One region of the Paenibacillus lutimineralis genome, then DNA from elsewhere that is predicted to be linked to it. Evidence: riboswitches for the same ligand, from Rfam matches in the RefSeq annotation. Region 1 holds a riboswitch; each other region holds the start of a gene.
What was found. Region 1 has a riboswitch for thiamine pyrophosphate ahead of tenA (thiaminase II). Riboswitches for the same ligand answer to the same signal wherever they lie in the genome.
Positions count from the first base shown of each region.

Region 1 (2,272 bases):
GCAGACCATTCGCGGTGAAATTGGTAACGACCACGTTCGTCATATTATGTACGAGCGGCCGTGCTTTCTGTACCTTAGTTAAGAGTGCAGCAATATCCTGTTCGAGTGTACTCATTCTAGATCAACCTCATTCTCCAATTTTATTTTTCGGCATCATTCCCATCTGGGATCTGATGCCACAACAAGTTCGTAGTTCCCTCCGTTTTTCGGCGGATCCGGCCAGGCCAGATTGTTCCCGTTCAGTTCCGGCTCACATACATTCCTAATTCCGGCTCTTGTACCCGTTCAGTTACGGCCCATAGCCTCGCTTCCCAAATCCATGGCAACCGGCCATTCTTCCTCGCGGAATGCCATATCCCAGAACATATATTCCAGTTGGCAGCTCAGCAGAAAATGCTCTCTCATTCGCAGCCGCTCGGCTTCGGTCACGTGCTCAGCCCAGTCATCTACATAACGGCAGAATCGTTCGGTCAGATCCGACATTCCTCCCCCGTAGAAATCGATCCAATCGTAGAACGGATGCGATTCATCTGGTTTGACTTCCTCTAGCAGACGCTGACCGATTTCGATATACGTCCAAGGACAAGGCAGCAACGCGGACACGATCTCACCCAGGCTGCCTTCGTGCGCAACGGTTAGCATATGACGGATATAGTGATGTGCCGAGGGCGCGAGCGGAAAGCCTTGGAGTTCCTCATAAGTAACTCCAGCCACGCGGCAAAAATTGTTATGCGGGTGCACTTCGCTATGAAGCACGAAGTTGATCTGCTCGTTGAACATCTCGATCTCCTCCCGCGTACGGCTCTTGGATATGGCAATGCCATAAATCCGCATAAAGGCGTTCAAATACTCAAAATCCTGCTTCACATAATGGATCAACTGCTCCTTCTTCAATGTTCCGTCCGCGATCCCACGTACAAATGGATGGTCATAAATAGCTTGAAAAATACGATCTGCCTGCTGACGAAGCTCTCTCGTAAAACTCATGGTCTCCACCTCCAAATTTTTTTCGAAACTATAAAAGTTGAACTGTTGTCCCTATTCCTAAGTTTTCATTTGTTCAACTTACCTCTTGAATGAAGAAATCCCCTGAGAGGACTGATGGAACCCCTTGATTCGCACGAATAATCAAATGCAGATGCAGATTTTCGGTCGGATTTACACAGCAAAAAGGCCGCTCCGGATATGGAGCGGCCTGTCACTTTAACAAATATAGCTACAGCAATTCAGTCCGACTCCACTTTCCTACGCTAGTGCTAACTAGATCAGGTTCAAAGGGTCCAAGATTTATCTTGTCTCAGTCGTTATCACGACTCCCCTAGTGGATTTCCTATTCAATTACCTATTATTTAACTATGGCAGCAGACTTATGTCAAATAGTGACAGTCCCTGATGCCTGGCTTATTACTCCTCGACGAACAAAGGAACCTTCACAAATCCTTGCTCTGTCATCTTGAACAGACCGAGATCGGAAATACGCAGTTCAGGAATAACAACCAGCGCCAGCAGTGACAAGGTCATGAACGCATAGTTCATTGTGCAGCCTGCCTGATACAACGCTTGACTTACCGCACGAGATTGCTCGGCAACCTGTTCGAACGGCGCATTCGACATCAGTCCAGCCACAGGTAGCGGCAGCTTGACGATCTTGTCTTCGGTAACAACAGCGATACCGCCCTGCATTTCTGCAACGGTGTTCGCAGCCTTGGCCATCAGAGCATCGGAATTCCCGATGATCATCACATTATGACAGTCATGAGCAACGGTCGTTGCGATCGCAGCCGGTACGTTGAAGCCAACGCGCGATACCAGACCCACCGTCTTGTTGCCTGTTCCTTTGTGACGCTCAATGACGGCCAACTTGGAGATGCCATCCTCTACCTTAAGTGCAACCTGTCCGTTCTCAATCCGCACAAACACAAGGTCTTCCGTCGTATCCACGTGGTTCTCGCGTACACCGATAGCTCGCGCCGTCAATTCGCCGGATTGGATTGGGGCTTCGATAACAAAGTCCTGTTCAATCACCGTACGAGTAAGGTGCACCGAGTTAATAGCCTCCTGCGGATATTCGAACTCAGGCAATTCTACGGTCATCTTGCCGTTCTCAGCCACAACTTGTCCAGCCGCAATCGTCATAACAACGTTCACGTCGGCCAAATTACCATCAAGGATAATGATGTCAGCGATGGAAGCCGGTGTAATGGTGCCTACATCCCGAGCAACCCCAAAGCGTTCTGCCGTATTGATCGTTGCCATCTGGAAAGCCGTTACC
Region 1 covers NZ_CP034346.1:1,241,376-1,243,647, reverse strand. Annotated here, with positions in the region: gene thiM (hydroxyethylthiazole kinase) at 1-115, opposite strand, end outside; gene tenA (thiaminase II) at 286-987, opposite strand; TPP riboswitch at 1,226-1,330, opposite strand; gene EI981_RS05250 (adenine deaminase) at 1,405-2,272, opposite strand, start outside.

Region 2 (2,272 bases), 530 kb from region 1:
TATCGTAACCGATCAACCAAATTCATTAAAGAAGGGGTGTTATTATGGACGCCATTAGCCCTTTTTATATGCGGATCATTGCGACGGCTGTTATGATTCTGATGGCCGTATCTGTCATCATCGTTAGACTTAAGGCCAGCAATCGTCCGGTGACGATCAAGAAGATTATTATTCCTCCGCTCGGTATGGCTACCGGCTTCGCCATGTTCGTGGAGCCGCAGATGCGTATTTCTGTCCTGTATGGAGTCATCGCTTTTGCCGCTGGCTGGCTTCTGTTCTCTTATCCGCTCATTCGCACTACCCATTTTGAGATGAAGGGCGGACAAGTATTTGCCAAAAGATCCAGCGGATTTGCCTTCATTCTGATCGGCCTGCTCGTGATTCGGCTGGCTCTGCATGAAGTAATCGAGCAATATGTCTCCATTCTTCAGACTGGCTCGCTTTTCTTCATTCTCGCCTTCGGTATGATCGTGCGCTGGCGGCTCTACATGCTCAAGAAGTATCGCGCCATTACGAATCAGACTGATACGAACCCCATAAATCCAGAAGCGTGAAGTGATTAACCTTATCTTAAACAAGATTGGCAACCAGAACAAGTGGCTGCAGATCGAGGTGGCAACTCCTTTACCTCTGCGGTTAATGGCTCCATCTCTTCGGATGTCGAAGCGCGGTATTGTATTTTTCTAACTGGACATATCTGCAACAGCGAACTATAATGGCAATTGTAATCCGTAGTTCAATAGTTCAGGGGAGCTGGAATAGGCCGGCTGAGATTGTATCCCGAGAAGATACTGACCCTTTAACCTGATCTGGGTAATGCCAGCGTAGGAAGAAATGCAGGTATGAAGCTATGCTCATATTCAAGTGCACCTATGCGTCCCGATCCGGGGCGCTTTTTTTGCATCCTGTATATTTAAACCTATTAACTACCGGCTTCATTCGGAAATGATCAGGAACACTAGAAGTGTAAGTTCCTCTAGAAGTACGTGTTCAAAAAGTTCGGTTTTCAGCACCGAAGCTTATGCTTCCGATGTGCGTTTTTTCAAAACGCTTCAGTTGGATGAAGCTAGGGCCTGAGGAGCGGAGCGTACGTAGTGGGTACGTGAGCACCTGAGATGTTTCCGAAGGAAACATGACTTCGTAAGCATTTGCTTAGGCCCGGCTGAATTCAAGATTCGATGTCGAATAAGCTCTCAGTGTTACTTCGCAAGAAAACCTACCACTGAATCGCGGTCGCTCATCCTTGAATTGGCCTCGATTGGTTTTCTTATCAAAATTAGACTTTTTGAACTACCTCTAGAAGTGAATACGGATTAGACATCTTGAAGGAGGGAATATCATTGCATCGATCAAAATGGGTTCTGCTTGCCTTGTCCTGCCTGCTTGTCATCATCGCGGGCTGCGGCAAAGCGAATAATGCCAACACATCGGCCGCTAACGGAAATGCAGCAACGGGAGGACAGACGAAGGAGCTGCGTGATGTTAAATTCGTGCTGGACTGGAGTCCGAATACGAACCATACCGGTCTCTATGTTGCACAGGCCAAAGGGTTCTATGAAGAGGAGGGCCTGAAGCTAGACATACTGCTGCCGGGCTCTGGCGGTGCGGACGCAATGGTTGCATCCGGTGAAGTACCTTTCGGAATCAGCTATCAGGAGAGCGTGACACAAGGTCGTACTCAAGGCGTGCCCCTCGTCTCGATCGCGGCCGTTATTCAGCATAATACATCCGGCTTCGCCGCGCCTGTGGACCGGAGCATCAAGGCACCTAAGGACTTTGAAGGCAAGACCTACGGCGGCTGGGGTTCACCCGTCGAAGAGGCCGTCATGAAATCGATCATGGATATCGATGGCGGAGATGTTAATAAGGTAAAAATTATCAATATGGGCGAAGCCGACTTCTTCACCGCCGTGAAGAGAGATATCGATTTTGCCTGGATCTTCTATGCCTGGACTGGTATCGAAGCCGAGTTGCGTGGCGAGCCGCTTGATATGCTCTACGTGAAGGACTACTCGGATAAGCTCGATTACTACACTCCGGTTATTTCAACCAATGAGAAGCAGATCAAGGACGATCCTGAATTAATTAAGGCGTTCCTACGTGCCACCTCCAAAGGATATCAATATGCGATCCAGCATCCGGAGGAAGCAGCTGATATTCTGCTGAATGCCGTACCTGATCTCGATAAAGATCTGGTCATCGCCAGCCAGAAATGGCTTAGCCCGAAATACCAGGATGATGCTGCCCGTTGGGGTGAACAGAAACAATCCGT
Region 2 covers NZ_CP034346.1:709,161-711,432, reverse strand. Annotated here, with positions in the region: gene EI981_RS03045 (CcdC family protein) at 45-554, shown strand; TPP riboswitch at 737-848, shown strand; gene EI981_RS03040 (ABC transporter substrate-binding protein) at 1,341-2,272, shown strand, end outside.
Region 2: linked by a shared signal. The riboswitch ahead of EI981_RS03040 (ABC transporter substrate-binding protein) and the one ahead of tenA (thiaminase II) in region 1 are both predicted to bind thiamine pyrophosphate.

Region 3 (2,272 bases), 2.4 Mb from region 1:
CAGCGCGCTACTTTTCGATCAAATTTAAAGAGATTATAGGCATGTCCGTGCAGACCTATATCATTAAATGCAGGATTGATCGCGCTCAGCATCTGCTCTTGCATGCAGGCATGAATGTAACCGAAGTGGCCGATGCTTTGGGGTATAGGGACATATTTTTCTTCAGCCGACAATTCAAACAGTATACGGGGAAGAGTCCTTCTGAAATAAGATGATCCATACGGGATTGAAAATAAAGTTAATAAGAAAAAACCTGAGTACTCAGGTTTTTTCTTGTCTATATGATTACTTACCCGACTCAGAATTGTGAAAATGCCCGAGCAGGGTCCCGACTTTGACTTTACTTCCCACGTCCAGGCCGGACAACGGATGGAAGTTCTTCTGCATCAGGAGAACCACCGTGGAGCCGAATTCGAAATAGGCCAGCTCATCGCCGCGCTCCCACTCTTTGGTGTCGTTATCGACATATTTGATGCTGCTGACATTCATGGCCCCGACTTTTACGACGGCGGTCTCTCCGTATTCATGGGAAATATATGTGATGAGCCGCTCGTTGCGGCTAAGTACAGAACGCATATTGGTCATGCCGAAGTCATTCACGGGATATACTCTTCCCGGTATGTGCTCACTTTCCAGCTTGCGTCCGCTGACAGGCACATGAATGCGATGGTAGTCGGTTGGGCTGAGATAGAGCACATAAGCATAGCCATTGCGGTAAGCCTCGCTCCTCGGTGAATGGTTAAGCAGTTCATCAATGGAATAGTCCTGTCCTTTTACATTCAGAATCGTACTGGATTGGATCTTCCCCATGGCAGTAATAAGCGCATCCACTGGGCTTACGACACCGCCTGGCTCCTGGCAAATCGGGCGCATCCCTTGCTTGAGCCTGCGCGTAAAGAATTCATTCAAAGTGCGGTACTCTTTGATTTCTTTCTCCGCTTCATCCAGGGTAATTCCATAAGCTTTAGCAAAGCGTGGAATGACGAACCTGCTCCATTTGGAATGGGAAAAGCGGCCAGTCAGCCGGCAAATCGATTTTCGCGAGGATAGCTCTGTCATCCATATCATCCATTTGGTAGCCAATTGTTATTTCCTCCCATAGGTGAAGGGCAGTTGGAACTGCCGCAATCTACTTTCGTTATCTTGACATAGAATAAGAGTGAAAGCAATAAATATAAAAATATTGTAATTGATGCTTGCGAACTTGGAAACATGTGGTGTATTGTAATGTTAATTGCATAGGGATACGGGGGCTTGAGTGAATCAGGCTGAGATGGCAGCATACTCCGCTGCAGACCGTTAATCTGATCTGGATAATGCCAGCGTAGAGAATCTATCGTCCTGTTCATGCTTATTTTGTGGACTCATCATGTCTGCATACTGGGACTATACAACCGACTGAGCTTATTCAGCCGGTTTTTTGTTGTTCTCTAGACGGAATATCCCCGCAATAAATTTATTAAGGAGTGATAGTAATGGTAGAGGTCAACTTGCAAAAGGGAAAAAGAGGACTGAAGCTTAGCGATCTTCTGGTGACGGTGCTAATCTCGGTTGTAATCGGAGTAGTGTATCATTTGTGGAGCTCGGTGTACGGACTCCTATCTCCGCTGTTCTTTCAGGCTGATGAACTGGTGTACGGCATGTGGTTCATCGCCTCGACACTTGTATTTCTATTGATTCGCAAGCCGGGTGTGGCGCTGATTGCCGAAGTTGCAGCCGCGCACGTAGAGGTTCTATTCGGCAGCGCTTGGGGAATTCAGCTGCTTGTCTATAGTCTGCTTCAGGGTCTTGCCGCAGAGCTCATATTTGCTGCATTCCGCTATCGTAATTTCTCCGCGCCGGTTGCGGGTCTCGCAGGTCTTGCCGCATCCATTGGCTCGCTGATTCCAGACATTTTCTATGGATATGTCGGAGATTATGCGCCGTGGATGTTCATTGCCAAATATTCAATGCGTGCCGTCAGCTCGGTTGTAATCGCTGGGTTCCTGGCCTACAGCTTGGCCAAAGCAGTCGAGCGAACAGGGGTAACCAATCTGCTTCGTCCTGTCGAATCCAAAGATCTGGCGGCGTTGGATGATTAATGATGAACACATCTTATGTAAATGTGATTGCAGAGTCTGATATTAAGGATGCTGAGCAAGCGGCTGTGGTACCCGATATCATTTTGGGGGTGCAAGACCTTCGGCTGAAGTTCCCAGGGGAAGCTGCATTCGTATTCAAGGACTTGTCCCTCTCAGTAAGGCGCGGTGAGAAGGTGCTATTGCTCGGACCC
Region 3 covers NZ_CP034346.1:5,324,485-5,326,756, reverse strand. Annotated here, with positions in the region: gene EI981_RS23550 (helix-turn-helix domain-containing protein) at 1-215, shown strand, start outside; gene asd (archaetidylserine decarboxylase) at 286-1,083, opposite strand; TPP riboswitch at 1,237-1,348, shown strand; gene EI981_RS23540 (ECF transporter S component) at 1,476-2,081, shown strand; gene EI981_RS23535 (ABC transporter ATP-binding protein) at 2,084-2,272, shown strand, end outside.
Region 3: linked by a shared signal. The riboswitch ahead of EI981_RS23540 (ECF transporter S component) and the one ahead of tenA (thiaminase II) in region 1 are both predicted to bind thiamine pyrophosphate.